DNA from 3 places in the Thalassotalea sp. LPB0316 genome. Region 2 is predicted to be linked to each of the others. Evidence: riboswitches for the same ligand, from Rfam matches in the RefSeq annotation. Region 2 holds a riboswitch; each other region holds the start of a gene.

What was found. A riboswitch is a leader RNA that binds a small molecule or an ion and turns the genes downstream of it on or off. The one in region 2 is predicted to bind cyclic di-GMP.
Region 1: it holds a riboswitch for cyclic di-GMP, as region 2 does, so the genes downstream of both, LP316_RS10185 (DUF3718 domain-containing protein) here and LP316_RS09295 (DUF3718 domain-containing protein) in region 2, are expected to answer to the same signal.
Region 3: it holds a riboswitch for cyclic di-GMP, as region 2 does, so the genes downstream of both, LP316_RS15590 (PAS domain-containing protein) here and LP316_RS09295 (DUF3718 domain-containing protein) in region 2, are expected to answer to the same signal.

Annotation. Positions count from the first base shown of each region.
Region 1 covers NZ_CP062946.1:2,293,228-2,304,005, forward strand. The annotation lists gene yghU (glutathione-dependent disulfide-bond oxidoreductase) at 1-819, opposite strand, end outside; gene LP316_RS10180 (patatin-like phospholipase family protein) at 834-1,985, opposite strand; gene LP316_RS10185 (DUF3718 domain-containing protein) at 2,144-2,500, opposite strand; cyclic di-GMP riboswitch class I at 2,560-2,644, opposite strand; gene LP316_RS10190 (3-oxoacid CoA-transferase subunit B) at 2,847-3,503, opposite strand; gene LP316_RS10195 (CoA transferase subunit A) at 3,513-4,229, opposite strand; gene LP316_RS10200 (hydroxymethylglutaryl-CoA lyase) at 4,244-5,167, opposite strand; gene LP316_RS10205 (acetyl/propionyl/methylcrotonyl-CoA carboxylase subunit alpha) at 5,171-7,171, opposite strand; gene LP316_RS10210 (enoyl-CoA hydratase/isomerase family protein) at 7,178-7,996, opposite strand; gene LP316_RS10215 (carboxyl transferase domain-containing protein) at 8,005-9,612, opposite strand; gene LP316_RS10220 (isovaleryl-CoA dehydrogenase) at 9,696-10,778, opposite strand, start outside.
Region 2 covers NZ_CP062946.1:2,083,257-2,094,034, forward strand. The annotation lists gene LP316_RS09255 (tetratricopeptide repeat protein) at 1-594, shown strand, start outside; gene yfbR (5'-deoxynucleotidase) at 752-1,348, opposite strand; gene LP316_RS09265 (pyridoxal phosphate-dependent aminotransferase) at 1,335-2,570, opposite strand; gene LP316_RS09270 (hypothetical protein) at 2,725-3,312, shown strand; gene LP316_RS09275 (proline--tRNA ligase) at 3,692-5,401, opposite strand; gene LP316_RS09280 (ion channel) at 5,580-6,563, opposite strand; gene LP316_RS09285 (GNAT family N-acetyltransferase) at 6,613-7,098, shown strand; gene LP316_RS09290 (RNA-binding S4 domain-containing protein) at 7,106-7,504, opposite strand; cyclic di-GMP riboswitch class I at 7,654-7,738, shown strand; gene LP316_RS09295 (DUF3718 domain-containing protein) at 7,798-8,142, shown strand; gene LP316_RS09300 (LacI family DNA-binding transcriptional regulator) at 8,205-9,209, opposite strand; gene LP316_RS09305 (glycoside-pentoside-hexuronide (GPH):cation symporter) at 9,277-10,605, opposite strand; gene LP316_RS09310 (GH1 family beta-glucosidase) at 10,639-10,778, opposite strand, start outside.
Region 3 covers NZ_CP062946.1:3,468,723-3,479,500, reverse strand. The annotation lists gene hemW (radical SAM family heme chaperone HemW) at 1-768, opposite strand, end outside; gene LP316_RS15635 (XTP/dITP diphosphatase) at 773-1,372, opposite strand; gene LP316_RS15630 (DUF4426 domain-containing protein) at 1,832-2,269, opposite strand; gene LP316_RS15625 (YggT family protein) at 2,285-2,833, opposite strand; gene proC (pyrroline-5-carboxylate reductase) at 2,899-3,708, opposite strand; gene LP316_RS15615 (YggS family pyridoxal phosphate-dependent enzyme) at 3,718-4,392, opposite strand; gene LP316_RS15610 (type IV pilus twitching motility protein PilT) at 4,426-5,469, shown strand; gene LP316_RS15605 (PilT/PilU family type 4a pilus ATPase) at 5,478-6,611, shown strand; gene LP316_RS15600 (hypothetical protein) at 6,715-7,875, shown strand; gene LP316_RS15595 (MAPEG family protein) at 7,911-8,300, opposite strand; gene LP316_RS15590 (PAS domain-containing protein) at 8,484-9,245, opposite strand; cyclic di-GMP riboswitch class I at 9,325-9,414, opposite strand; gene LP316_RS15585 (AEC family transporter) at 9,544-10,476, opposite strand; gene ruvX (Holliday junction resolvase RuvX) at 10,489-10,778, opposite strand, start outside.

The DNA.
Region 1 (10,778 bases), 210 kb from region 2:
GTGACGCTCAATCAGTTGCTCGTCTGGCTCGCCCCATGCTTTATTGACGATCCTGCCGCGCTTAACGGCTGGGCGTTGGCCAATAAGCTGACTCCAACGATTAAGGTGGGCATAGCGCTTTACATCTAGAAATTCAGCTGCTTCATATAAGCCGCCGTCAACCAGCACACCGTACCAAGGCCAAATAGCCATATCGGCAATGGTATAGTCATCACCACAGATATAAGTGTTGTTCGCTAGGTGTTTGTCGAGTAAATCGAGTTGGCGTTTCACTTCCATGGTGAAACGCTCAATTGGGTATTCAAATTTTTCTGGTGCATAGGCATAGAAGTGGCCAAAACCACCACCCAAGAAAGGACCTGCACCAACTTGCCAAAATAGCCATGATAAACATTGGCTTCGACCTTGCGGATCTTGAGGTATGAATCGGTTAAATTTTTCGGCAAGGTGTAACAATATCGCGCCAGATTCAAAAATTGGCATTGGCTTATCGCCTGAGTTATCGACTAATGCTGGTATTTTTGAATTAGGGTTAATATCGACAAAGCCGCTAGTAAACTGATCGCCTTCCATAATATTCACGCTGTAAGCATCGTACTCAGCTTCTGTAATGCCTAGCTCCAGTAGCTCTTCAAACATTATGGTGACTTTTACGCCATTTGGTGTAGCGAGTGAATAGAGTTGAAAAGGGTGCTTACCTGAAGGCAATTCACGCTCTTGTCGTGCGCCTGCCGTAGGTTGATTAATATTGGCAAATTTACCGCCATTACCAGGTTTGTATTGCCACACTTTTTCGGGCGTGTAAGGTTTATTCGCCATGGTTAGTTTCTCGTCTATATATTTAAAAAGGCTCTTAATTCTTGCTCTTTCGCTAAGCCGTCTTGATAACCTATTTTCATCAATTTTTTAGTAAAGGTATTTTCAAACAGTAGATAACTGATCAAACTCGACTCTGAATCATTGGTGATACCAACGCTTCTTAATAGCATGCGTACAGAAATGGGTAGTTCATTAAAATGCTCAACGGCAATGGCATTAAAGTCTTGGCTTGGATTAATGAGTAGCGTTTTAACTTGCTTAAGCCCATGAGGCGACTCAATACCATGAGACTGCATTAGCGCTAGCGATTCATTGACTCTTGCTAGGCGTTCCAGATCACTTTGTAGGGTGTCAGCAAATACCGAATCAAGCATATGGCCTGCAATGGTTGAGCTCGTAGGTGGGTGTGGATTATTTTCTAAACTAAACAAGGGTTGATGAGGTTGATCAACGCCTATGATTAATATTTTCTCTGCACCCAAATGGATGGCTGGGCTCAATGGTGATAATTGATGGATTGATCCGTCGCCAAAGTGTTCACCGTCTATTGAAATTGAAGGAAAGACTAATGGAATCGCTGCCGAGGCCATTAAGTGTTCAGTATTTATCTGACACGGCTTACCTTTGCGCTTGGCTCGTTGCCATGGCTCAATGCTATTTGCCGATTGAAAAAAACTGATTGAATCACCTGTGGTATAGCTAGATGCAGTGACAGAAATAGCAGTTAAGTAGCCGCGTAAGATGTTGTCGTCAATGCGTTTAAAGTCGAACACTTTTTTAAGTAATTCACGAAGTGGCGCATTGTTTAATAAACTGTGTGCCCGCTTGATTGAGTAGTCGGCTTGAAAGCTCGCTAAAATACCACTGCCCAAATAGCCAAAGGCACCCCAAGCATCACTTTGGTAGACGTTTTTAGTTCTTAGGTTTTTCCATACCCATTCAAGCTTTTTTACCCCTAGATGGAAACATGAGGCGTAACAGGCCATTGCTGTGGCGTTAATTGCGCCAGCAGAAGTACCGCAAATGATTGGGAATGGAATGCCGTGATTGCGAGGCATGAAGCGAGTAATTGCAGATAACACACCAACTTGGTAGGCCGCACGCGCGCCGCCACCGGTGAGAAGTAAGGCTTGTCGATTACCTTGATAGGTCTTTTTTGACGACATATAAAACACGGAAGAATATCAGCGACAACAATAACCACACAATATTACAAAGTTATTGCTATATAAAGAAAAAAAAGCCAGCTTGCGCTGGCTTTTTTAGTTCTATCAGACAAAAAGATTCATTAGAAAACATTATTATTAACGTCCACTAAGGAACCTTAACTGCTTACGCGTTCGTTCGCAGCGTCAAATAAAGGTGTACCTGACTGAATCGCCGCTAGGTTAGCTGAAACGGTAGACTTTGGTAATTTAGAAATCATCAAAGAACCTGTTTCGACTGAACCACGATTTGCGGCAAACTCTAACAAGTTCTGACCATTACATTGAACACCGTCAAAAATAGTGCGTATTTTCAACTTGTTCGATTTCAAGTATGAACGCATGCGTTTCTTGTCATCAGCAGCAACAAATTCACAAATATTTTGAGCAATATTTGAAGCTTGAGCTGTAGGTGCCACGAAGGCAGACGTTAAAGTTAAAACTGTAATAGTAGAAGCTAGTAATAATTTTTTCATTTTTTAATGACCTTATAAATTGTTGGGCTTAAAAAAGAAAAAACCACTGGTTTTACCTTATAGGTAACTCCGCTGTCATAGGCTTTCGCCCTTAGACCGGTGGCTTTGCGTAATACACTTTCGCGTATTTTGCCTTTTCTTTGTCCACTTCAGGTTAACAAAACTGTACGTTATTGCAACACTTTATGTCAGATATTTCCTAGTTTACCTGGTGCTCAGACCTGTTAAGGTACATAAATAACAGATTTTATTTACTTTATTCTTGAATGTTTAACTGAAAATTTTCACCTGAAAAATAAAAAAGCGAGGGAAATACCTCGCTTTTTAACAATATTCGCTAGCGAAATTAAAAGGTCATTTCTGGAACGTTATCTGGTATAACTAGTTCGCCTTCGGTTAATTTAGCTATTTCTTCAACACTCACCCCAGGTGCGCGTTCAAGTAGGTGGAACTTACCGTCTTTAATTTCTATAAAAGCAAGATCCGTCAGTACTTTCTTGATGCAACCTTTACCAGTAAGTGGTAATGTGCAGTTGCTCAGTAGCTTAGATTCGCCGTGTTTTGACGCGTGGGTCATGGTGACAATAATATTGTCTGCACCAGCAACTAAATCCATTGCACCGCCCATGCCCTTAATTAACTTACCTGGGATCATGTATGAGGCGATATTACCGTTTACATCAACTTCAAACGCGCCTAATACGGTGAGGTCAACATGGCCGCCGCGGATCATGGCAAATGATTCAGCTGAATCAAAAATTGAAGCGCCCGTTACATGTGTAACGGTTTGTTTGCCAGCGTTGATTAAATCAGCGTCAATTTCTTCTTCTGTCGGAAACTGCCCCATACCCAATAAGCCATTTTCAGATTGTAGCATCACTTCCATGCCATCAGGCACGTAGTTAGCAACAAGGGTAGGGATGCCAATACCTAAATTAACGTAGTAACCATCTTGTAGCTCTTGTGCTACACGCATTGCGATTTGTTCACGTGATAATGCCATGGTAATTCCTTATCCTTTTGCTGTTTCTAAACTGCGTACTGTTCTATTTTCAATGCGCTTTTCGAACGTACCTTGAATGAGGCGGTCAACGTAAATACCCGGCGTGTGTATTTGATCAGGATCTAACTCACCAGGCTCAACAATTTCTTCAACTTCAACAACGGTAATTTTACCTGCGGTAGCCGCCATAGGGTTAAAATTACGTGCGGTTTTGCGATAAACCAAATTGCCGTAACGGTCGGCTTTCCACGCCTTAACAATGGCAAAGTCGCCCTTGATAGATTCTTCAAGAATGTATTTTCGACCGTCGAATTCACGCTCTTCTTTACCTTCAGCTACCGGTGTACCGTAACCCGTTGCGGTAAAAAATGCCGGAATGCCAGCACCACCAGCGCGCATTTTTTCAGCTAATGTACCTTGGGGCGTTAATTCAACTTCTAATTCACCGCTCATCATTTGGCGCTCAAACTCACCGTTTTCGCCGACGTATGAAGCGACAATTTTTTTGATTTGGCGATCGGGTAACAAAATACCTAAACCGAAGTCATCAACACCACAGTTGTTTGAGACAACCGTTAAGCCTTTTGTGCCTTTGCGTTTTATTTCTGCGATTAGGTTTTCGGCAATACCACATAAACCAAAACCACCCGAAATGACTGTCATGTTATCTTCTAAACCCGCTAGGGCTTCTTCATAACTACTGACAACTTTATCAAAACCTGCCATTTTACTTTCCTCTTTTATTCTTGTTTCGCGCGCATTGCTTGCGACACTTTCGAGATAGGCGCGCGTCCTAATTTGTCTGAAATAAACCACCCAGCTTTGAGTAATTTCTCAAAGTCGATGCCGCTATCAATCCCCATACTGTTGAGCATGTAAACAACGTCTTCAGTAGCAACATTTCCCGATGCGCCTTTAGCATAAGGGCATCCGCCTAAACCAGCAATGGCACTATCGACTACCTTGATGCCTTTGCCAAGCGCAGTGTAAATATTGGTTAACGCTTGGCCGTAGGTATCGTGAAAGTGAACGGCGAGTTTGTCCGCTGGTACTGCGGTTAACACGTCGTCAAGCATTGCTGACACCGATGCTGGTGTACCTACACCAATGGTATCGCCAAGCGATATTTCATAGCAGCCCATTTCTAATAGCTTTTTAGCTACCTTAGTTACTGCTTGTGGCGAGATATCACCTTCGTAAGGGCATCCGACGACACATGACACATAGCCACGAACGTTAATACCTTTAGCTTTGGCTGCATCCATAATGGGAGCAAAGCGAGCTAAACTTTCGTCAATTGAGCAGTTGATATTTTTCTGGCTAAAACTTTCTGAAGCTGCGCCAAAAATAGCAACCTCATCAACGTTAACGGCCATCGCTGCCTCAAAGCCCTTCATATTTGGGGTTAATGCCGCGTAGGTAACACCTGCTTTTTTATTAAGCTTGCTAAAGATCTCGCTCGATGTTGCCATTTGAGGCACCCATTTAGGCGAGACGAAACTACCACTTTCAACATAAGACAAACCTGATTCGGCTAGCATGTCGATTAAAGCAAGTTTATCGTCCGCGCTAATCAAGGTTTTTTCGTTTTGTAAGCCATCACGTGGACCTACCTCGATGATTTTCACGTGTTTTGGTAGCAGATTTTGTTCGCTAAACGACATCGCTTATTCCTCGATTGGCTCAAAACCTAGTAACTCTGCGCCACCATCAACCATATCACCGGCGCCAAAGTATAATTCAGTCACTTTGCCTTTTGCTGGTGCTTTGATGGTGTGCTCCATCTTCATTGCTTCCATGATCATGAGCGGTTGGTTAGCTTCAACAATATCGCCTTTTTCAACCAATACCGTCACCATTGTGCCGTTCATTGGCGCAGTTAAGCCACCTTGGTCTGTTGCGTCGTTGTCACTGCCTAAATCCGGTAAAATTTGGAAGAAGTTAAATACACCGTTTTGGCGATAGAGGCTAATTTGCTCTTGGTTTTGGGCTATGGTCGCAATACTGCGATAGCCATTAATATTTGTCGTTAATACATCGCCATCGATCTGGCCTTGGCAATCGTATGACTTACCGTCAACTTGAATGTTAAAACCGTGGCGTTTTTGCTCTACAACCACATCATAAGTTGTCTCATTATGACGTAACCCAATGTGGTGAATGTGTGGCTCGTTCAATCGCCAAGCATTGGTTTGATGCCATGGTGAGTAAGGATCTGTTGAACCTTTTGCCGTGGCTTTTGCTTTATTCTCGTTAGCTAAAACAAGATATAACGCCGCCATCGGTAATTCTTCAGCCAATGATTGCTCGTCATTATGGAAGATTTTATCTTGATGCTTTTCAATAAACCCTGTATCCAACTCTTCATCTATAAATGGTTGACAGGTTGCGAGGTTATAGAGAAAGTCAATGTTTGTGGTAACGCCATTAATGCGGTATTCACTTAACGCTTTGGCTAGACGTTGAAGTGCTTTGTTGCGATTTTCATCCCATACGATCAGTTTTGCGATCATCGGATCGTAATACACACTAACTTCATCGCCTTGACGAACACCGGTATCAACGCGGACAAATTCAGATTCCAGCGGTGTAGAAAGGTATTCTAAAACACCTGTGGCAGGTAAAAAGTCGTTGTCGGCATCTTCGGCGTAAATACGCGCTTCAAATGCGTGACCTTTAATTTGCAATTGCTCCTGAGTTTTTGGCAACACTTCATTAGCGGCAACGCGTAATTGCCATTCAACCAAGTCTTGGCCTGAAATCATTTCAGTGACTGGGTGCTCTACCTGCAAACGCGTATTCATCTCCATAAAGTAGAATGAACCGTCGACATCGAGTAGGAACTCAACAGTACCTGCGCCTTGATAACCAATAGCTTTAGCCGATTTTATTGCAGCTTCACCCATTTGCTGGCGCAATGCTTCGCTCATGCCAGGTGCTGGTGCTTCTTCGATCACTTTTTGGTGACGACGTTGCACTGAGCAGTCGCGTTCAAATAGATAAACCGCGTTGCCGTGATTGTCACAAAAAACTTGGATTTCTACGTGGCGAGGCTGTGTTAAGTATTTTTCTACTAACATGGTGTCATCGCCAAAGGCATTGAGCGCTTCGCGTTTTGCTGCGGCTAAGCCGTCGCTAAATTCTGCTTCTGACCAGACTTGACGCATTCCTTTACCACCGCCACCAGCGGTCGCTTTAAGCAATACCGGGTAGCCCATGTCATCTGCAGCTTGTTTGATCACTGCTTCACTTTGGTCATCGCCATGGTAGCCAGGTACTAATGGAACATTAGCTTTTTCCATGATCGACTTAGCAGCCGACTTAGAACCCATCGCTTCGATAGCGCCAACAGGTGGGCCAATAAAGATGATGTTGTTTTGTTCACACAAGCGACAAAACTCGGCATTTTCTGACAAAAAGCCATACCCTGGGTGGATAGCCTGTGCGCCGGTACGCTTGGCTGCTTCAATTACCCGTTCACTTAATAAGTAGCTGTCACGTGAGGCGCTACCACCGATGTGAACCGCTTCGTCAGCCATGTTAACGTGCAGGGCATCTGCATCGGCATCTGAATAAACGGCAACCGTTAAAATGCCAAGCTTTCTTGCTGTTTTTATAATGCGGCAAGCAATTTCACCACGGTTGGCAATTAAAATTTTATTAAACATGATGATTTATTCCTCGCTGTTGCTATGCCAAGCAGGGGAGCGTTTTTCAAAGAAAGAGCTCAAGCCTTCTTGTCCTTCATCGGATATACGAATAGCAGCAATGCGTTTACTCGTTTCAGAAATTAGTGCTTGATCTATGGTTTGGTATGCTATGTCGAATACCAATTGTTTTGCTTGGCGCATCGCTATAGGGCCATTTGCCAACAAGGTGTTGATCATTTTATCAACGCTTTCATCGAGCTGCTCTGGCGTGGTAACTTCATCAACTAAACCAAGTTGCTCAGCTTTATCAGCGAAAAAGCGTTCGGCTGTTTGGAAATAACGGCGCGCCGCTTTCAAGCCAATGGCACCGACAACATAAGGGCTAATGGTTGCAGGAATTAATCCAAACTTAACTTCTGACAAGCTAAAACTTGCTTTTTCACTGGCAATAACGATGTCACAACAACTCGCCAGGCCAACTGCGCCACCAAAGGCCGCTCCTTGAATTTTGGCAATGGTTGGCTGTGGAATAAAGTTTAACGCTTTTAGCATATTAGCTAAGCCGTTAGCATCGTGAAGGTTTTCTTGGTAGCTATAGTTAGCCATACGCTTCATCCAACCTAGATCTGCACCGGCACAAAAGCTTTTACCATTGGCCGCTAACACCATTACACGAACGTTTTCATTTTTCGCAATGTCAGTGAAAATAGTGGTTAGTTGAGCGATTATATCGTCATCAAACGCGTTGTGTTTTTCGGGGTTGTTTAAGGTAACTGTTGCTACACCACGGCTGTCGATATCGACTAATACCGCTGCTTCGTTTTTTGATATTTCTTGTGTCATAGCAACCTCTACATTCTAAAGACGCCAAATTGCGTATCTTCAATTGGCTTGTTTAATGATGCTGAAATTGCCAGACCTAACACTTGACGGGTATCGGCAGGATCGATTACGCCGTCATCCCATAAACGGGCAGAGGCATAGTATGGATGACCTTGGTGCTCGTAAGTATCGATAATTGGCTGCTTGAATTTAGCTTGCTCTTCGTTAGACCACGATTCACCTTTTTTCGCTAGCTGATCTGTTTTAACTTGCGCTAATACGCCAGCAGCTTGTTCGCCACCCATAACCGAAATACGAGCATTAGGCCACATAAATAAGAAACGAGGATCGTAAGCACGACCACACATGCCGTAGTTACCAGCACCGAAACTACCACCAATTAATACGGTAAACTTAGGCACTTTGGCACAGGCAACCGCCGTAACCATTTTTGCGCCGTGCTTAGCGATACCACCAGCTTCATATTGCTGACCAACCATAAAGCCGGTGATGTTTTGTAAAAATATCAGCGGAATTTTACGTTGCGCACACAACTCTACAAAGTGAGCGCCTTTTTGCGCTGATTCGCCAAATAAAATTCCGTTATTTGCAACGATACCAACGGGGTAGCCGTAAATGCGAGCAAAACCACAAACAAGGGTGGTGCCGTAAAGCGCTTTAAATTCATCAAATTCACTGCCGTCAACGACCCGAGCAATAACCTCACGAACATCGTACGGTTGGCGGGCATCTTTTGGAATAACGCCATAAATTTCGTTGACATCGTAAGCAGGCTCCGCCACTTGTTCAATATTCATTTGCACCGGCTTAACGCGATTCAGGTTTTTCACCGCATTACGGGCAATGGTTAGGGCGTGATGATCGTTTTGGGCGTAGTGATCTGAAACACCAGAGGTACGACAGTGAACGTCAGCGCCGCCTAAATCTTCGGCACTCACTACTTCGCCTGTCGCCGCTTTTACCAACGGTGGACCGGCTAAGAATATGGTACCTTGCTCTTTAACGATAATTGATTCGTCAGCCATTGCAGGAACGTAAGCGCCACCTGCAGTACACGAGCCCATCACAACAGCGATTTGTGGGATGTTTTGCGCCGACATATTAGCTTGATTAAAGAAAATACGACCAAAGTGTTCTTTGTCTGGGAATACGTCATCTTGGTTCGGTAAGTTAGCACCACCCGAATCAACAAGGTAAATACACGGTAGGTTGTTTTCTTGTGCGATGGTTTGTGCGCGTAAGTGCTTTTTCACCGTTAACGGGTAGTAGGTGCCGCCTTTTACGGTAGCATCGTTGGCAACGATGACACATTCTTGCCCACCAACGCGGCCAATACCGGTAATTATACCAGCCGCCGGAACGTTGTCTTTGTAAACCTCATGTGCAGCTAATTGTGAAAACTCTAAGAATGGCGAGCCTTCATCGAGTAGGGCGTTTACGCGATCTCTAGGTAATAGCTTGCCACGTGATAAATGTCGTTCACGCGATTTTTCACCGCCACCAAGTTTGATTGCTTCAAGTTGCGCTTTTAAATCGTCAACTTGTGCCTGCATGTGCTCGGCATTATCAAGAAAGTCTTGTGACCTTGTGTTGATTTTCGAAATGATCTTTGACACAGCGAAATCCTTTATTGATTGAGTCGTTACCCCTGTTTATTCGGGGCAACGAAAATAGTGTTAAACGTGAAATATCAGAGCGATTAGTTGCTCTCGTTGAACAATTCACGACCAATCAACATACGGCGGATTTCAGATGTACCAGCACCGATTTCATATAACTTAGCATCGCGCAATAAGCGACCCGCGGGGAACTCATTGATGTAACCATTACCACCGAGTAACTGAATAGCATCTAACGCCATTTTGGTTGCTAACTCAGCAGAATAAAGGATAACGCCAGCAGCGTCTTTACGGGTTGTTTCACCGCGATCACAGGCTGCAGCTACAGCGTAAACATAAGATTTCGCCGCATTCATTTGCGTGTACATATCAGCAACTTTGCCTTGTACTAATTGGAATTCACCGATTGATTGGCCAAATTGCTTGCGATCGTGAATATAAGGCACTACTAGATCCATACACGCATCCATAATACCTAATGGGCCGCCAGATAAAACAACGCGCTCGTAATCAAGGCCCGACATTAATACTTTAACGCCTTTACCTTCTTCACCTAAAATGTTTTCTGCTGGTACTTCACAATCTTCAAACACTAATTCACAGGTGTTTGAACCGCGCATACCTAGTTTGTCTAATTTTTGATGGCGACTAAAGCCTGGGTAGTCACGCTCAACGATAAATGCAGTAATGCCTTTTGAGCCAGCGTTGACGTCTGTTTTAGCGTAAATAATATAGACGTTGGCGTCTGGACCATTAGTGATCCACATTTTGTTGCCGTTTAAGATGTATTTGTCACCTTTCTTCTCTGCGCGCAATTTCATGCTTACTACGTCTGAACCAGCATTTGGCTCTGACATAGCTAAGGCACCAATGTGCTCACCTGAACATAATTTAGGTAAGTATTTTAGCTTTTGTTCATGGCTACCGTTCTTGCGCAATTGATTTAAGCAAAGGTTAGACATAGCGCCGTAACTTAGGCCAACTGAAGCTGAAGCACGGCTAATTTCTTGCATTGCGACAACGTGCTCTAGGTAACCTAAACCCGAACCGCCGTATTCTTCTTCAACGGTCATACCTAATAAGCCCATATCGCCAAATTTGCGCCATAGATCATTTGGAAATTCGTTGTCGATATCGATTTGAGCTGCTCGAGGTGCAATCTC
Region 2 (10,778 bases):
AAGTATTTGAATAAGGCTGCCCGCAAAGGTGAGCAATCTTCACAATATTTAGTTGGCGCAATTTCACTGATCAGCGATGAAAACAAAGATCTCGATAAAGCGGTTAAGTATTTAGAAAAGGTTGCTAAGTCGAATTACAAAGATTCTAATTTTTTACTCGGTACCTTGTATGTTAACGATAAATACCTGCCAAGAGACTTTGAAAAAGCAGATTTTTATTTAGCTAAAGCTTACAAGCAAAGAGATCCGAGAATGCCTGAACTATTGACTTCAGTGGCGGATGACCTAGAAAAACACAAAGCAAGCTTCCCTTTATTGACAAAGCAAATGAATAAGAAGCCGATGCTTAAAACTGACGGGGAAGCATTTGAATGGCCGAAAACCAATATTGAAGTTATTACCATCAATTCACCACCGCTAACCACACGGTTTGACGAGCAAATCGTCACCTTTAAAAAGCGTAAGAAAACTACTGGCTCTAAATTCCAAGGTTCTACGTGTGACGAGCAGGTCAGTTGTTATCAAGTTAAACTAAATGGCCAAAGTGTTGATACCTTCTTTAATGTGACGTCTGCTTTCTCATATTCCAATTAAAGTTGATATGGTGCATAGGAAAAACCAGCTTTGAAAAAAGCTGGTTTTTTTATGTATTGGTATAAGTGGTTTGAAACTATGAGGCCACGACTAACAGCAAACGGAAATCATCTATACGATGCTAACAGGTTCTCGTTTCAAGCGCAGATGAACTTGGTTACATGCCTGATAATTGATCAACTGTTGCTGTACAGCTTTTAGCAAAGATATCTAAAAAGTACTGAACTTCAGGTAGTTCTTGTTTAATTTTTTCTAGCTTATTGTCTAAATTAACTTTTACATGGGCAAACTCTTGGTTACCAAAGTGCAGTTCATCGAGGGTTTTTAGGTAAGCAGAGAGTAAATCGGCAGCTTTTATTAGCTGTTTATACTCCGCGTCGACATTATCTTGAATGATTATCGCATTATAGATGTCGCGAAAATCTTCTGGCAATGAATCAATACACTCTTGCTCTGCAAGCTTTTCTAAGCGTTTAAATTCTCGGGTGATTTCTGGGTTGTGATATTTGGTGTTGTGATTAATATCTTGGTGGCGCGCTTCGCTGCACTCGTGAAATAGCGCGAGGGTAGAGGCCCTGTCAGCATTTAATGTTCCGCCAAATTTGGTATTGCGAATAACGGCGAGCAAATGTGCGATGACCGCGACTAAATGAGAGTGCTCGGCAACATTTTCTGGCTTTATACAATGCATCAGCGCCCATCGTTTGATGAGCGGCATGCGATAAATCCATGCAATAAAATTACTTTGTTTCATCGATATCACCTTGGCGATAGGTTTTGAAGAAGTGCGCCAAGCGCTCGATTGCTGGGATCAGTTCATCTTCGTGCGGTAAAAATACCAACCTAAAATAATTTGGCGCTTTGATGTTGAACCCGCGACCGTGCACTAAAAGGATTTTTTCTTGCATAAGAATATCGAGCACCATTTGTTCGTCGTTGGTAATGTTGAATTTTTCTTTATCAACCTTAACAAACAAGTATAGTGCGCCCATCGCTTTTTTACAGGAGAGGCCGTCAATCGCATTGATGCCCTCATAAGCAATATCGCGTTGTTTCTTTAATCGTCCGCCTTCGCTGATCAGCTCATTAATACTTTGGTAGCCACCTAATGCCGTTTGAATGGCGTGCTGAGAGGGGACGTTGGCACACAAGCGCATTGAAGCAAGCATATTTAACCCTTCAATATAGCTTTGCGCATATTGTTTAGGGCCGGTTATTACCATCCAACCCGCTCTAAATCCAGCAATGCGGTAGTTTTTAGATAAGCCACCCATGGTGATGATCAAAACATCTTCTGCTAAGCGAGCAGTCGGCGTATGGACCGCACCATCGTACAAAATTTTATCGTAAATCTCGTCACTAAAGACAATGAGTTGATGTTCACGAGCAAGGTCAATAATTGCTTCAAGTATTTCTTTTGAATAAACGGCACCCGTTGGATTATTTGGGTTGATTAAAACAATGGCTTTGGTTTTATCATTAATTTTTGCTTTGATATCGTCAATATTTGGAAACCAGTCGTTCTCTTCATCACAGCGGTAATGAATTGGCGAGCCTCCAGATAACGACACTGCTGCCGTCCACAAGGGGTAATCAGGCGCAGGGATAAGCACTTCATCGTCATTATTGAGCAAGCCTTGCATTGCCATTACGATAAGCTCACTAACACCATTGCCGATAAAAATATCGTCAACTTCAACATTTAAAATACCTTGTTGTTGGAAGTATTGCATCACTGCTACGCGCGCTGAGTAAATGCCTTTTGAGTCGCTATAACCTTGAGCGGTCGGAAGTTGGCGTATGACGTCTTTTAAAATATCGTCAGGCGCTTCAAAGCCAAATGGTGCAGGGTTACCAATGTTGAGTTTTAAGATTTTGTGACCTTCTTCTTCAAGCCGTTTGGCCTCTTGGGCAATTTGACCTCGAATGTCGTAGCACACGTTGTCAAGTTTTGAAGATTTTTCGATGTTTTTCATAGGTATGCCCAGTAAGTCAGTCCATTAAAAATAGTGCCTTTGAGCATTGTTACGAAAATTCACTAATTTTGAAATAGTTACTTGCACTTTTTTAATAGCATTTTGATAGAAAACACCTAATGTAGTTATTAGACGATAACAAATGAGGTGAGTTATGCCATTACCGATACTTTGGCTAGGCGCGGCGGCCGTTTCTGCTTTAGCAATAAAGTCGGCCGCTGACGAGCGCAAACAAACTTATCAAGCACGTCGATTGCAAAGTGGTGCTCAGCGCTATGGTGGTGAGCGGGGTAAAGCCGTTGCGATTTATCCAACGGATTTATTTCACAGCGAAGTATGTGTAGAGCCTGCTATTGGTAGTGTTGTTTGCTGTGGTATTGGTGGATTGTTTGAGCATACGGGGATTTGGGTTGGTGATAATACCATCGTCGAGCTCGATGGTAATGGCTTGATAAAACCTGTATCAGCAAGTCGATTTTTAGGTAATCGAAGCGGTGATAACATCTTTGTCGCTTGTGATTCTAACGCGGTGCCACTGGCACTACCTGACATTGCTGAACGAGCACTTGGACAGATTTATCAATATCAAGACTACCATTTGATTGAGAACAATTGTCATCAGTTTGTTTGGCATTTATTTGATCAATTGAAAGCACCGATCACAAGTTTTAGTGCGTTAAATGAGAATTTAGCCAAATACTACGACCGCGTCATTTATTGGGATTTAGCCAAAGTTGAGTGATAAAGTTTGAATGTTGGAAGGTGTGAAGGTTAGAAGGTGTGAATGTTGGAAAGTGTGAATGTTGTATGGCTTGAACGCTAGAAGGCGGGAATGCGGAAACGTTGCCAAGCTTGAACGCGATAAAAGCTAGCCCTAGAAATCGTCATTCCCGAAGTGTTTTTATCGGGAATCTGCTAATAATTCACAGCAGAGCGAACGTTATAAAAGAAATGAAAAAAGGCTAAAGATGTTGCCATCTTTAGCCTTTTATAATGACCTTAAAACCTTAAAACTTTACGGCCTTCCAGCTTTACAGCCTTCCAGCTTTACAGCCTTCCAGCTTTACAGCCTTCCAGCTTTACAGCCTTCCAGCTTTACAGCCTTCCAGCTTTACAGCCTGTTATTTAAAAATTTCAGCCACGCTATCAATGGCAATCAGAGATTTTTCACCCGTAATGCGGTCTTTTAGTTCAACTTCTTGGCTGTCTAAGTTACGCTCACCAACAACAATTAATTTAGGTGTTCCCATGAGTTCGTGATCGTTGAACATGACGCCTGGGCGCTCTTTGCGATCATCAAAAATAACCTCAACACCAGCTTGTTGTAATTGTGTATATAGCTTCTCTGCCGTTTCTTGTACACGCGCTGATTTGTGCATGTTCATTGGTACAATCGCAACTTGGTACGGCGCAATGGCTGCTGGCCACTTGATACCGTACTTGTCGTGATTCTGCTCAATGGCAGCGGCAACAATACGCGATACCCCAATCCCGTAACAACCCATGGTTAAGGTTTGGTTTTTTCCAGATTCAGTTAACACACCGCAGTTCATCGCTTCGGCATATTTTTGACCAAGCTGGAAAATGTGGCCAACTTCAATGCCGCGTTTGATTTCTAATTTACCTTTGCCGCATGGGCTAGGGTCGCCAGCAACTACGTTGCGTAAATCAGCAACTTCATAGTTTTGTGCGTCGCGGTCCCAGTTTGCCCCTGTGTAGTGGAAACCGTCTTCGTTCGCACCACAGACAAAATCAGCTAAATGCGCTGCGCTTCTATCGGCTATTACGCGAATGTTAAGATTTACAGGACCAATTGAACCGGCGTTTGCGCCTGTTGCAGCAACTAATTCTTCGTCTGATGCGAAAGTTAAAGGTGACGCTACGCCTTCAAGTTTTTCTGCTTTTAGTTCGTTTAATTCGTGATCGCCACGTAACACTAGCGCAATAATTGGGGCTTTTTCACCGTCTTGTGCTTCACCTAACACTAACAGGGTTTTAACCGTTGTGTTAGCGTCAATATTTAACAAGTTAGCCACATCTTCAATGGTTTTAGCATTTGGCGTAGCAACCTTTTCAAGCGCTTGGTTTGGCGCAGGGCGCTCACCCGTTGGCGCAAGTGCTTCAGCTTTTTCAATGTTCGCTGCGTAATCGCTTTCGTCACTAAAAGCGATATCGTCTTCACCTGAATCAGCTAAAACATGGAATTCATGTGAACCTTCACCACCTATTGAACCGTTATCAGCAATTACTGGGCGAAAATCTAAACCTAAACGCTCAAAAATACGGCAATAGGCATCAAACATGTCTTGATAGGTTTTCTTTAAACACTCATCGGTTGTGTGGAATGAATACGCGTCTTTCATCAAAAATTCACGGCCGCGCATGACACCGAAACGAGGACGAATTTCATCGCGGAACTTGGTTTGAATCTGAAACAAGTTCATTGGTAACTGCTTGTAACTACTAATTTCGTTACTCACGAGTTTAGTGATCACTTCTTCGTGGGTTGGCCCTAAAACAAATGGACGTTGGTGACGGTCGTTTAAACGAAGTAGCTCTGGGCCGTAATCATCCCAACGACCAGATTCTTCCCATAAGTCTGATGGCTGTACCATTGGCATCAACACTTCGATTGAGCCGGCGCGCTCCATTTCTTCACGAACAATGTTTTCAACTTTTTTCAGTACTTTTAAACCAGTGGGTAACCATGTATACAAACCTGAAGCTAGGTGACGAATTAAGCCAGCTCGTAGCATTAATTGATGGCTAACAACTTCAGCATGTGCTGGTGTTTCTTTTAACGTAGAAAGAAGGTATTGACTAGTACGCATTGAAAATTATGTCCATGTCGGATGAATCAAAAATAAAGTGGCTTATTCTAACAGGGCGTTAATCGAGGCAAAAGGGCTAAATGCAGTTTGATGTGAGAAAATTTTACATTCAACTCACCATTGGAGCACCGAAGCGTAACTTGTGATTTTACTGTACAGATCTGATATTAGGTTGTAATTACCTAGTCATCTTTTTGACAAAGACCACGACGAATAGTGCAATAGTAAAGCTACCGGTAAATGCCTCTAATGCGGCAATAGCTCTCGAAATGCCAATTGGCGTAAAGTCACCGTAACCAAGCGTGGTAAAGGTAACAATAGAGTAATATAAACAACTAAAAAACCATGAGATGTTTTGACGAAAGCTCGCATTGACATCAAAAATATAAAACTCGCCGTGATAATTGAGCCCAGTTACGCTGTATAAAATGGCACAAACAAATATCAATAAAATCGAGAAACCAACGATACGTAGGGGCTCTTCCCCATAGCCACAAAATAAGTCAATCGCCTTTGACATCATGCGTCTGGCAGAATACTTCGGTTGTTGCATTCTGCGCATAGTGAGCTCCTTTTTAATAAAGGCGCCTGCGTAGTTAAATAACCCCTCAGCTTCAGCGTGTTTGCGTAAGTCTCGATAGATTTCTTCCGATTGAATAAAGTATTCAAGTGCATTTTTGTGATGGTTCTTCTCTATAGCGAGTTTAGCTAAACCTTCTTGGAATATAGTTTTGCCAAATTCAACATTCTCAATCTTACACCCTTGCAAGCGCAGACCTAGCATATTGGCATTGAGGAGCGAGGCACAATTGAGGTTGGCGTCACGTAAATCTGCCTTCATCAAACTGGCGTTATCTAACGTGGCGTTGAATAGATGGGCATCACGCAGGCTCGCTCGATATAAATCGCAGTAGGATAAATCGTAACCGGTTTTGTGTCCGTGGTTGACCAAATCAATATCGTCTAGTTGGCAACGCTGCAGTTTTAAACCTCGCATAAAGCCACCGTGCTGAGCGTAATGCTCAAGCTTGTCTTTTATTTCAGGCCCTGATTTATCGACATTACCACTGTGCCAAAAACACAAGCCGTCGTCAGTTGCTTGATTTGGACAAAGGTGCTCTTCTGGGTCGATATATTGACATTTATGCTGATTTTCACTCATACAATCAGTATAGTAAGGTTCTAAAATTATTCATGTTTCTGCTTATATTATGTCAATAACACTTACCTTTGCTGATTATCACAACCCCTCTCATGCTGAAGATATCTTGAGCCTATTAAACGCATACGCGTTAGATCCTATGGGGGGCGGTGAAGCATTATCACAAACAACTAAAGATAACTTGATTGGGGCTTTACAACAGCAACCACAAGTCTTTTCAATTATTTGCTATTTTGATGGTCAGCCTGCTGGCTTGGTTAATTGTGTTAAAGGCTTTTCAACTTTCGCCGCAAAGCCACTGGTTAATATCCATGATGTTGTGGTGCTTGAAGGATTTCGCGGTAAAGGAATTAGCCAGTTGATGTTAGACGAAGTCGAGCGTATGGCTAGAGAGCAAGGTTGTTGTAAGTTGACCTTGGAAGTATTAGAGGGCAATAAAGTTGCTCAAAACGCCTACCGCAAGCTAGGTTTTGCCGGCTATGAATTGGATCCTGAAATGGGGCAGGCGGTCTTTTGGCAAAAGAGTTTAAAGTAACTAACGACTAAAACTTTATTGTTCGGCGTCGACCATTTGTTGGTGTTGGCGCTTCATCTTTACGCTTATTGGTGTTGCCTGTGTTAGCTTTATTACCAGAGGGTTTATGCCTTTTTCTAGGCTTGTTTTCAGGTGGTTTAGCGCTTCTAGGTTTTGGGGTTTTTACGATTTCAGTAGGCGCTTGATGGCAAATTAGTTCAATGATATCGCCATTGAAGGCAATAATATCGCCATGGTAAATCTTTTTGCGTTTTTGGGTTTCTACTTCATCATTTAAATAGACATAGCCTTGACTGATCAACATTTTTGCTTCACCGCCACCGGAAACTAAGTCGGCAATCTTTAATAGTTTATATAGTTCAATCGGTTGTTGCTCTAATTCAACTTGGTAGTGGTTTCCAGACATCGACAGGCTTAACAATTAAATAATGATAAAGCGCTATTTTAGCATGACGTTATGTAATGCGTAATATCTGATTGATAGATATTGAAAAAGTGAATGTATATTATACATTTTTTCGTTGCTTTACATTTCTTTACATGTATAATGCGCGCCATCAGAAACGGCAAGGTTCTTGAAAAAGTTCCACGCAAAGCCACCGGTCTAAGGATATAAATCTAAGATAGCGGGGTCGCCTGAATAAGCACGCCTTTGCACCCGTTTCATAATTTAATTGTTTATCTTTAGGATCTATTGTTATGAAAAAAATGCTCGCTGTATTATCAATTGCTTTAACTTCAACAATCGTTACAACGCCTGTTCAAGCTTCTAGCCTAGGTCAGTCAGTTTGTGAGTTAGTTGCCGCTGATGACAAATCTCGTTTGCGCTCTTTCCTTAAGTCGAACAAATTGAAGATCCGTGATATTTATGACGGTTTAGAGTGCAATGGTGCTAATTTATTAGCGTTTGCTAGTAACAATAATGCCGTAGAAACGGGTTCATTGATCATTGCTAAATTACCTAAGAAAACCGTTGAAGCCCACTTATCAAGCATTACGTCAGCTGAGTTAACGGCAGCAGCGCAAAAACGTGTAAATGGCTAACGAAAGCCTCAAATAAAATAAAAGCGAGCTACGGCTCGCTTTTTTATTGATTAGATAAAAGATTAATGATTAAAGTGAGCCACAGAATCTCTTAAAATAACCGTTGGCTCAAATACTTGGACTATGTCGTGTTTCTTTTGTTGATAGACTTGTTTGAGCACCAACTGAGCAGCCATTCGACCCATTTCATAGACAGGGTTATCAATTGTGGTTAAGGTTGGGTACAAGTAGTTAGCAAAAATAACGTTATCGTAGCCGACAATTGAAAGTTGTTCAGGTAGGACAATATTGTGCTCTCGAGCATATTTCATTGCGCCAGAAGCCATTTCATCGTTAGCGCAAACGAGCGCGGAAAACTGATAATTATTGTCTAAAAAATGCCTTAAGCCATCCATGCCACCTGTTTCTTTGAAATCACCAATAAAAAACAGATCTTCATTAAAACTTAAATTATGCTCTGCTAAAGCGCGTTTGTGGCCCTGTAAACGATTACTGGCATCGGCTTTAAATTGCGGACCAGCGATATAGGCGATTTGGCGATGTCCTAAGTCAATGAGCGTTTTGGTTGCTAAATAGCCACCCACTTCATCATTAAGGCTAATGCATTTATCTTTAATAGCATCTACATGGCGACTCATTAAATAGACAGGAACTTTCCCTTTATTGATGTCAATTAAGTATTCGTCGCTTACTGCCTCGACGTGGGCAATAATGGCATCGCAGTTTCGGCCAATCAAAAACTCTATGCCATCTTTTTCTTTATCTTCTTCTGAGTGACCTGTGGTAATGATAACGTGCTTGCCAGCGGTGCGCAGGGCGGCTTCAATACCTGACATCATCTGACCAAAGAAGGGACCGTGTAGCTCTGACACAAGGATCCCGATACTATTAGAGCGGCTTGACGCTAAAGATTGTGCAATGGCATTCGGGCGATAACCTAGTGTTTGCATCGCGTCTAAAACCTTCTTCTTGGTTTTATCACTTACGCGGGCATTGTTATTCATCACGCGCGATACTGTTGCTAATGAGACCCCTGCAAGTTTAGATACTTCGTAAATTGTTGCCATATAGTGTTATTCAGAATATTAAAACCGTAAAATCATAACAAAAACTACTCAAATAAGTTACCGTTTATTAACTTGCGCTTAACTTAAGCTTGCTTTGAATGTGCTCAAGCTTTTGCTCATTGAGTGTATATTTCGCCATGACCGCTGCCGCAAGATATGAGCCTAGCGCCGGCAGTATGGTAAAGCTGAGTAAGATCCCATCTTTAGTTGCTTGCGTTTGCTCAATATTAGGTTGGTAGTCATAAAATGCCATTAACCAGCCAGCAAACGCGCCGCCAAGTGCCACGCCCATTTTTATGAAAAAGATCACGCCAGAATAGACCAGGCCGGTGATGCGAACACCTGTTTTTTCATGGCCGTAATCTATGGTATCCGCCATTTTGGCCCACAGTAACGGCGTTGCCATATCTAGGAAAAACTTCCATAAAATAAAGGCGGCAAAAGCTAAAACGATTTGATCGGGTTTAATAAAGTAGGCCAGGGCACAAATTGTCGCCGCAATGACTTGCAAGCTGATATACGCTTTAATTTTACAAACTCGCTGTGCTAGTGGTTGTGCAACGGCACAACCTACCATTGAAGCAAAGACACCCGCGGTGATAAATGGCGTCATTAACGTTTCATCACCTAAATAGTATTTTACGTAGTATACGGCTAGGGTGAATTTTAACACTTGCCCTGAAAGCAAAAATAGCGCAACTAAACACAAGATACGCCATTGATCATTTTGCCAAAGATGTTTGAGTGACGCGAAAAAAGCCAGCGATTGATCTTTAGGCTGTTCAATGCGTTCTTTCGTGCCAGCAAAACACAAAATAAACAAAATAAAGCCAAGAATACTCATCGCTGTCATAGCGAGTTGGTAACCTTTAGCATCATCGCCTTGGCCAAAAAATTCAACTAAAGGCATGGTACATGCGGCGACAATTAAGCCACCTAACATACCAAAAACAAATCGATATGACTGCACCGTAACGCGCTCTTTTGCATCTGCGGTTAATACACCGCCTAGTGCACAATAAGGAATGTTAATCGCGGTATAGGCAATCATTAATAAACTGTAGGTGGTAAAGCAGTAGATGATTTTTGCGTTACCTTCTAAATCAGGTGTGGTAAAGGCTAACACGCTAATGATCGCGAACGGTAGTGCTAACCATAATAAGTATGGGCGATAGTGGCCCCAACGGGTTTGGGTTCTATCGGCGATAGAGCCCATTAATGGATCAGTTACGGCATCGAAGATTCTTACTGCTAGAAACATAGTGCCCACAACGGCGGCATCTAAACCGACAACGTCAGTATAATAGAGCATGAGGAAGGTCATCACCGTTTGAAAAATAATATTACTAGCGGTGTCTCCCAAGCCATAGGCGATTTTTTCTTTTACACTGATCATATGCTTTATTCTTATCGTTATTTTAATCGTTGTTTAATGGCGCGATGTGATGAGATCGCGGTAAGCTAAGCCACTTTGTTTTATAGTACGCTGTTGGCTTTGATAATCAACGTAAACAATACCAAAGCGTTTTAAGTAGCCTTCCGCCCATTCAAAGTTGTCCATTAAGCTCC
Region 3 (10,778 bases), 1.4 Mb from region 2:
ATTTAAATTGTGCTGGCATTGCTTTCCGTCTTTAGCGTAAGCAGAAATTTCATATTGATGATAACCTGCCGCTTCAAGCAGTTTTACGCCTTCTTCTTGAATCGACCACAAGGTTTCGTCTTGCGGTAATTCGGGTGGTTTTGAATGAAAGGCAGTATTTGGTTCAATGGTTAGTTGATACCAAGAAATATGGTCAGGGTTTAACGCTATCGCCGTTTTCAAATCGTCTAAAGCATTTTCTAAGTTTTGCTCGGGTAAGCCATGCATAAGATCTAAATTAAAGCTTTTTATCCCTGCTTGGTGAGCAAATTTGGCCGCTCGTTTAGCTTGTTCACTATCGTGAATACGACCAAGTTTGATCAGTTTATCTGATTCAAAGCTTTGCACCCCTATCGATAATCGCGTTACACCGGCTTGGGCAAAGCCAGTAAACTTTTCTGCTTCTACCGTGCCAGGGTTAGCCTCTAAAGTGACCTCAAAACTTGCGTCATCAATAAGGAAACGCGATTTTACTTGACTGAGGATCTCGCCTATTGCGTTTGCAGAAAACAAACTCGGTGTGCCGCCGCCAATAAAAACGGTATGTAATCGACGGTTGGTTAAATTAAAACGCGCGATATCATCATCTAAGTCTTTTATTAGCGCTGCTACGTAATCTGCTTCGGGGATCTGATCTTTAAGTGCGTGTGAATTAAAGTCGCAGTACGGGCACTTTTGCACACACCAAGGAATGTGAATATAAAGTGATAAAGGCTGAGCTTGAAGCACGCAACTAACCGTTTATTTGGTTAAAATGAGCAACGAGTTTGGCAAGTGCTTTACCGCGATGGCTAAGCGCACCTTTTTCTGCTCGGGTTAATTGTGCCGAGGCTTTTTGCTCTGATTCAATCCAAAACAGCGGATCGTAACCAAAACCTTGCTCGCCAAGTGGTGCGGTTAAAATTTCACCTTCCCATGAGCCGTGACAAATCACCGGCGTTGGATCGTTTGCGTGCGCCATAAAAACTAAAACACAGTGAAAACGAGCCGTACGTTGAGACTTTTCAACACCCGCTAATTCCGCTAACAGCTTGGCGTTGTTATCGCTATCGGTTGCATCTGCCCCAGCAAAACGGGCCGAATAGACGCCCGGTGCACCATTTAGTGCGTCGACTTCTAAACCTGAATCATCAGCGATGGCAGGTAAGCCCGTGATTTTAGCAGCGTGGCGAGCTTTGATAATGGCGTTTTCAACAAAGGTTGTACCCGTTTCAGCAACATCACCGACGTTAAACTCACTTTGTGGTACCACTTCAATATGGTGTTTGCTAAGGAGTTCACCGAGCTCTTTTACTTTGCCTAAGTTGCCGGTTGCTAAAACGATTTTGTTCATGGAATAACGCCTTAATCGAAAGAAGATTATGGCGGCGAATTATGAATGATATCGATAAAAAAAGCCATGTTTACTAGTAAGTATGGCTTTGTTTCTTTATATGAAGAGATTCCGGCCTAATACACCACCGGAATGACGTTATGGAGTCTATCGGCCTATAACAAAACATAGAGTCATACCCGAGCAATCGGGTATCTCATATTTTAGGTAAATAAAGAGATTCCGGCCTAATACACCGATGGAATGACATTACAGAATTAAGAAGTTGAGTCATACCCGAGCAATCGGGTATCTCATATTTTAGGTAGATAATGAGATTCCGGCCTAAACACCGCCGGAATGACATTACAGAATTAAGAAGTTGAGTCATACCCGAGCAATCGGGTATCTCATATTTTAGGTAGATAATGAGATTCCGGCCTAATACAACGCCGCAATGACACACTGGAGTTTTACCGATTAATCGGCATAGAGCTTCTGCTTAAAAACCAGGTTGTGCTCTTTACCCTCATCCAAAATTTTGATGTTAAAGGTAAATTGCTCTTCGCTAGTAAAGCGCAGTTGTGCAAGGTAGTAAATGGCTTCACCTTCGACAACTTCGACAAATTCCAACGTTTTTTTATGGCCGAGTAAATTGGTGGCAAAACCAGAAATACCGACACTTTTCGCTGGCTTGTTGGCTTGGGTGTTATCCAACACTGAAATATTGATCAAGGCGTTTATTTTACTGCGAGTAATATCGTAATTCACCGCAACGTTAGCTGGGATCAAGGTGGAATTTAGCGCAATGTAATGTACGTCTATATCACCTAATACTTGCTTTTGCTCAGCCTGTACAGGCAGGCATACACTGGCAATAGCAAGCAGTAACGCAAAAGATTTAGCTAAGCTCGACATAGTAACTCCAAACAATTAAAGCATCGCCCAGTAAGGGACCCAGCCGGATAATAAAATATTGATGACGTTGAGGATCAAAAACGCAACTAAAACCGATAAATCTAATCCCCCAATCGATGGGATAACATTGCGAATTGGTCTTAAAAATGGCTCTGTCAATTGTGAAAATACCGCCAGTGTTGGGTTATAGCCTTGAACTACCCAGCTCATAATGGCCATAACTAGCATGATCATAAACAGTAAAACACCCGTTTGTTTAACTAGCGATAAAAAGCCAAAGTATGCGGCAGAAAGTGGATCAAATGGCCCGCCATTGATCATTGGGATCACGATAAATTTTAAGGTACAGAAAACAAAAGCAAGTAATAAGGTGCCACTATCTAAACCGCCAATACTTGGCACAATGCGGCGCACAGGGATAACTAACGGGTTTGATACCTTAACGATAAACTGGCTCAGAGGGTTGTAGAAATCAGCGCGCACCAGTTGTAGCCAAACGCGTAAAATTAACACCATAATAATGGCGTCGAAGGCAAAGCGTAAAAGAAAGTTTATCGCTTCCATGAATTACTCCAAATTTAAAAGCTGAGTATGAAAAATAAATAGTGTTATCAGTAATACGCTAAAGGTTAACCTTTCGCCATTTCTTTTGCACGTGCAATTGCACTATCCATAGCATCGCCCACCAGACTTTCTAGGGCGCCATCTCTAAAAGTATTGAGCGCTGCTTGAGTTGTGCCACCTTTAGACGTTACGTTTTCACGCAGCTGGGCGATTGAAATATCGTTTTCTACGACCATTTGGGCTGCGCCAAGCGCGGTTTGTTGTACTAGCGCGCGAGCTTCTTGCTCACTAAAGCCAAGGGTTTTCGCTTTGGCTTCCATGGCTTCCATAAACAAGAAGAAATAGGCAGGACCAGAACCTGATACAGCAATAATACTGTCGATATCGGCTTCGTTATCTAACCATTTTATAATGCCAACGGCTTGCATAATTTCACTGGCAATGTGCTTTTGTTCGTCCGTGGTGTTTTCACTAGCAAACATTCCAGAGACACCCAAACCCAACTGCGATGGCGTATTCGGCATCACGCGAATAACACTGCCTTGATGGCCAAGCGCTTGTTGAATTTGTGCCATGGTAGTGCCAGCTGCAACGGAGATAAAACATTTTTCTGAAACATCGATTGCCTCGGCGATTTCACGGCTAACCTGGGTGATCAAGTGCGGTTTAACGCCTAGCACAATAACATCTGCAAACTTAGCCGCTTCAAGGTTGTCAGCAGATTGCAAAATACCGTGTTGAGCAGCGAGTTTCTCTCTTTTTTCTGGCGAAGGGTTTGTCACCATTATGTTGGTTGGCGCAAAGCCTGAATTGATCAATCCTAAAATGACGGCGCTGTTCATATTGCCAGCACCGATAAATGCTACTTTTGTCATTAATATTCTCTAGTTTCTTGCGCCAAATATGGCGGTGCCAATGCGCACCATAGTTGAGCCGTTGGCGATAGCTGATTCCATATCATCTGACATGCCCATCGAAAGGGTATCTACAGTCGGCCATAGGGCTTGGTAATGCTTAAATAATTGGTCCATTTTTTCAAAACTCAAGGTTGCATCACCTTTTTCTGGGATCGCCATAAAGCCTCGAAAATTCAGGTTGTCACACGATGACAGTGCCTCTATCAACTCGGGCACTTGCTCAATGGTAGCGCCAGATTTACTTGCTTCGCCACTGATATTGATTTGTAAGCAAATATTGAGTTTCCCTAAATGTTTCGGACGTTGTTCGTTTAAGCGCGTCAGTATTTTTACTCTATCGACACTTTGTACCCAATCAAAGTGCTCGGCAATGAGTTTCGTTTTATTTGACTGAATTGGGCCAATAAAGTGCCATTGTATATCGGTTAACGCTTGTAGCTCGGCAATTTTATCAACGCCTTCTTGGACGTAATTTTCGCCGAATAAACGCTGTCCAGCTTGGTATGCAAGCGCAACATCACTGGCGGGTTTCGTTTTACTCACGGCTAAAAGTTGGACACTCGTTGGCGATTTATTAGTTAATTGACATGCATTTTTAATTTGCTGTTCAACTTTGCCAAGGTTATCTTTAATATTACTCATGTTGCTTTATAACTATTTTAATAAGAGGTCCGTATGGATATCACCGAACTGTTAGCGTTCAGCGTTGAACATAATGCATCTGATTTACATTTATCAACAGGCACGCCACCGTCGATTCGCGTAGATGGCGATGTGCGTAAACTCAATATCCCAGCGTTTGATGCCAAAGATGTCAATGCACTAGTCTACGACATTATGACAGATCGACAGCGTAAAGAATACGAAGAAAACCTCGAAGCGGATTTTTCATTCGAAGTGCCAAACCTGGCGCGTTTCAGGGTTAACGCCTTTAACCAAAACCGCGGTCCAGCAGCGGTCTTTCGTACTATCCCTTCAAAAGTATTAACCTTAGAAGATTTAGGTTGCCCAGATATTTTTCGCGATATCGCCGATAATCCGCGTGGTTTAGTGTTAGTCACCGGACCAACTGGCTCGGGTAAATCGACCACCCTTGCCGCGATGATTGATTACATCAACAGCTATAAACACGACCATATTTTAACGATTGAAGACCCGATTGAATTTGTTCATGAGAACAAAGCGTGTTTAATTAACCAACGCGAAGTTCACCGCGACACCTTGAGTTTTAATAATGCATTGCGCAGTGCGTTGCGTGAAGATCCCGATGTTATCTTAGTCGGTGAGATGCGTGATTTAGAAACCATTCGCTTAGCGATGACTGCGGCAGAAACGGGTCATTTAGTGTTTGGTACTTTGCACACCACCTCTGCACCTAAAACGATTGACCGTATTATTGATGTATTCCCAGCTGAAGAAAAATCAATGGTGCGTTCGATGTTATCTGAATCACTTAGAGCGGTCATTTCACAAACACTGGTTAAAAAAGTTGGTGGTGGCCGCGTAGCCGCCCATGAAATCATGATCGGTGTACCGGCGATTCGAAACTTAATTCGCGAAGATAAAATTGCCCAAATGTACAGTGCAATTCAAACGGGTATGGCGCACGGTATGCAGACGATGGATCAATGTTTGCTAAACTTAGTTAATCGCGGCCTGATCACGCGTCAGGATGCGGCTGCCAAAGCACATGACAAAAATCAGTTTACGGGCTACTAGGTGACACTATGATTTTCCACGATTTATTAAAAAAAATGGTCGATGAAAAAGCCTCAGATATGTTTGTCACGGCCAAACTACCCGTCAGCGCTAAAATCAACGGCGAATTAATGCCAATTGACGACAAAGTCTTAACGCCTGAAGATGCGCTTCATCTCGTTCACAGTGCGATGAACGCTAAACAGAAAGATGAGTTTGATAACGAAAAAGAGTGTAACTTTGCGATTTCTATCGATGGCATAGGTCGCTTCCGTGTTAGTGCCTTTTGGCAGCGCGATATGGCGGGTATGGTTATTCGTCGTATTGTTACCGATATTCCTGATGCTGATGAGCTAGGTTTACCATCGGTGTTAAAAGATGTGGTGATGTCGAAGCGCGGATTAGTGCTGTTTGTCGGTGGCACGGGGACGGGTAAGTCAACCTCGATGGCGGCGTTGATTGGCTTTAGAAATAAAAATTCACGTGGCCACATTTTAACCATTGAAGATCCGGTTGAGTTTGTCCACGAGCACAAAAAGTCGATGATCACGCAACGCGAAGTTGGTTTAGATACTGAAAGCTTCGATGCCGCATTAAAAAGCTCATTGCGACAAGCGCCCGATGTTATCTTAATCGGTGAAATCCGCAGCCAAGAAATTATGGAACACGCGCTCAGTTTCGCTGAAACGGGCCACTTGTGTATCGCGACACTACACGCCAATAACGCCAACCAAGCCATTGACCGTATCATGCACTTAGTGCCTGCAGAGCAACATGGCAAATTGTTGTTCGATTTAGCGTTAAACCTGCGCGGCATTGTGGCACAGCAATTGATCCCGACTAAAGATGGCAATGGTCGCGTGGCGGCGATCGAAATCTTATTAAACTCACCATACATAGCTGAGTTAATTAAAAAAGGCCAAGTGGGTGAAATTAAAGAGGTGATGGAAAAGTCGACGGAGCAGGGCATGCAAACCTTTGATCAAGCGTTGTTTAATTTATATCAACGTGGCTTGATCAATTACGCTGATGCCTTACATCACGCTGATTCACCGAATGACTTACGCTTGATGATCAAGCTAAGAACTAATGATCAGGGCGGCACCGGTGCATTGTCAGGTGTTACTTTAGCAGGCCTTGAAAATGATAAAGATGACTTTTAATCAAAAGCCATTGTAATTAAAGATAAAAAGCACCGCGAGGTGCTTTTTTTACAGATTTTTTTTGCTAAGGTGGTACAAAGTCAGTGAAGAGTCAGTAAATCCGATGAAACTTAAAAACTCTGTAGCAGCATATCAACAAGCTTATCAATCGACCCACAATGATGTCACGGCTTTTCATGCTACTCCTCGCGATGTCAGTCTTTACGATTATATCCAAGCGCTTGTCATGAAGTTTCCGCGGTTGGTGATTGGTCGCGCTTATTACCGCTTTGTAAGGCGATTTTTAGATAACAAACCGTCGAAAGATTTAACCCCTGAAACACTTTATTTGTTAATTACATCAACTGGGTTATCACGCTATGTTCGCGGTAATGTGCTCGATTTAAAGTATTTTGCCAACATTGGCATGCAGACCGCGGAAATTGATCTCGACACAACAAGGCAAGTTGCCATACCGAGAAGTCGATTAGGTGAAAGTGAAGTCGAAACCATGGATAGAGCGCAACGTGCATGTTTTTTAGCGGTACCTATTCACTACCATTCATTTGTTCATTTTCACGCGCCTACTGCCTTGGCTATTTATGCAACAAAGGTGAAAGACAAAAAATTCAAGCGTTTTATCCAACGTCACTCGCGTTATACCTTGGTATACAACAACGGAGGGATAGCCGCATCCAGTTCAGAGTTCTTCTGTAAAACACTACTTCCCGATTACGCAAATATGCGAGCGAGTGATTCAATCCTTGCTCGAGTGCAGCAATATTGGAATATTACCGAGCAAACTGAACCAAATAAGCCGTTGGCCAGTGAAATTGCTAACCCAGACAATTTTGCTATGGCGTGGCAACCCAAATTAACATCGAACTTTTGTTTTGATAAAAAAATTCATAGCTTTTACCCTTATATTCGATCTTACGTCGCCAATCAGGGCTTTTCAAAAGCACAGTTGTTAGCCTTTTCGACTTGGTTTAATGAGGCTATATACCCCATTCCCGAAGCTATCAGAGACACGGAATTACCGTTAACTTACTTAATTTGGAGCAACTCGGTGGTTCACTCACTAGAGCACGCGGAATACTATAAATGGATTGACTATGCGAGGTTTGGTCCTAAAACCCATAATGATGCATGGTACCGCTACTTTGTTAATGCCTATGCAAAGCCTTATGGTTCGATGTTTAGAAGTGAAAAGTTATCTAACTTTATACCTGAAATTAAACACCTAGCTGGGGCAGACAAGTGTTATGTGTCAATACAGTTTTAAGGCACTTTAGGGGAAAAGTGCCTTAAACGATGAAATTAAGCGGGCAAACACATAACCATCATTGCAATCGAACAACCAATGCCTACAGCCCAAGTTAGTGAGCGCAAGATATCTAAGTTTGCTAGATATAAAACATTAAACAGTATACGCGCCACGACAATCACTATGGCAAGTTGCTCAAAGGTTGCCCCCGTATTATTAGTTATCATTGCCAGTAATAATGCAGGAACAATATAAGTTAATGACTCATAAGCATTTTGATGAGCTGCAAGGGCGCGAGCGCCAAAGCCTTCGAGTGTTGCTTGTTGGGCCCTAGGGTGTTTGTTGTTATAACCTCCTGCCTTGTGTTGGGCGAAAGCGACGGGCGCTTTGGCAACCATGGGGAGCAGCGCTGAAATAATTAAACACCAAATTAAAATTGTCATAATAGCCTCTTGTTTTTATTAATTTTATTGTATTGCAAGTTAGCTTACGACTTATTTTAACTACCTTCAATTGCTATATGGGGATTTTAATTCTCGTTGAGTCGACAATATCTAATACACTTGTATTAAAGGTCATGGCTTACTTTGTTGTTTTATCAATGACTTAACCAAGTTTAAATATAGCTATGACAAATCAGGGTTGGAATCTCGGTTATGAGCCAGCATTGTGCGATGTTTAGCCGAGCATAGCACTAAGGGGTATTGTAGCAAGCTAACGCCACCTTTACCTGAATAGATCAACCTCGAAGGACTATCAATCGTGCGTTTTAGCTCTTTAATGTACGGCGGTAAGGTTAGAAATTCTAGCTTGTAGATAAACAACAGGCTTGCTAATAACGCGATAACAGCAATAACTATAGTTAAATCATTAGATTTTACAGCAATAAAACTTAAGTTAGCGATAACGAGAGCTGCAGACAAGATATGTTTTAACCGATAGTTTAGGCACGGTTCGTGAAACTTTTTACCTGATAAGAGTTGTTGGTAAAGGGTATTTGCTCTGTCTTTCATTTCTTTAGACGGTGCCATTCTTACCGATTGATAACCGACTACCTTGCCGCTTTTTAATAAAGGGGTAACACAAGTATCCGCCCAATAGTAGTCACCATTTTTACATTGGTTTTTCACCATGCCACGCCATGATTCACCCTGTTTCAGTTTTTGCCACATATCTTTAAATGTTGCTTTGAGCATATCGGGGTGACGAATAATATTGTGATGCTGGCCAATTAATTCGTCTTTGCTATAGCCTGATACCTGACAGAACGCGCTATTGACATAGGTAATATGACCTAAGGTGTCAGTGGTTGAAATAAGCTGTTCGGACTCTGCAAAGGTAACTTCGGTGCCAAAAAGAGAAGATTGGTGAATACTTGAACGTGCCATATATTTCTTACATTTACTACTATTAACAAAGCTAAAGAAAAGGCAACGCAGATAAGAAAGGCTAATGTAGATTAGCTGATTGTGTAACCCCGCTACCATCAACATGTATTATGCTCTTAGGCCGGAAGCTTTGCGTATTACCCTTTCGAGTAGGTTGCCACTTTTACGGGGGTAGAGTTTATACTCTAAAGTGTGTGTTTGCAAATTTTTTGTACGAATTTTGTATGGGTTTTGTTAGTTTTTGGTTTTAACTTACTGATATATTTAGTTAAAAATAGTCAACTTGAGGTCTGATGAGTTACTGGCTAACAATAAACAACCAAAAGGGGATAGTAACAACACTCAGTACCGTACTAGCGACGACACTACCGGCAACAGTATCTTGATGGTGTTGGTAGTTTTTGGCGATCAAGTAGGCGTTAACGCCTGTTGGACAAGCACTCATGATCACTAATACTTGGCTCACCTGCGCCGACAAGTCAAACCCATTGCATGCCAATAACACTAAACCAGGCAAGGCGATTAGTTTTAGCAGGCAAGCAAAGCTTATAAAATATTTTTCATTTTTTACTTGGTAATAAGTCATCGAGCCACCGAGGGAAAATAGCGCGAGTGAGATTGCCGGTTTACCCAGCAAGGCTAAGCTATCAGTGAGTACTCGAGGCAGTTCTAGTCCTGTTAGCGTCAGGAGTAAATTGGTGCACGCCCCAGCAACAATACTGATGATCAATGGGTTAATAAAGGTCGCCTTAATCGTGTTAACTAAGCGGCGTTGCTGACCTTTTTCGGCGAGTACGCTGGTTAAGGTAAACAGCATCGCCGAGTGAAACACCACGATCATAAATACGATCGGCAGTAGCGCCTCTCCTAACGCGAGTAAAATAACTGGCAAGCCAACAATGATATTGTTTGAGTAACTTGAAGCTAAGCCATAAACCGCGGAAGCATCGTATTTGTTTTGATACTGGTTATGAAAAAAGTAATTAGTAAAGTAGGCAATAAAAAACACGAATATAACGGGTAGATAAAATGCGCCGTAAATCCTCATGTCGAGTTGGCTTTTGATATCTGCTTGTGCCATTTGCAGAAACAAATATGCTGGGATCGCCAAATGAAAGGTGAATTTACTTAAGGCATCTAGTTGCTCACGGCTGAGCCATCTTGACTTCGTGGCAATGAAGCCAACTAAACCCACTAAAACCAGTGGCGCGATAATTTCCGCTATGTTCATATGATGTGATGATTATTGATAACTAGCTTCAAAAAAGCTTTCGATAATGAGTACGGCAGATTGAGAATCAACATTGCCCTTTGACAAATTGCGATAACCGCCCGCGGCGAACAGTTGCTCTTTAGCATCCGCCGTGGTTAAACGTTCGTCTTGAAACTCAACGGCAACACCAAAACGACCGTGAATACGATTACCAAACTTTCTCGCATCTTTGGTTAGCTGCTGCTCGGTGCCATCCATATTTAATGGTAAACCGACAACAACGAGTTGCGGCTGCCACTCCTTGAGTAACTTCTCAATAT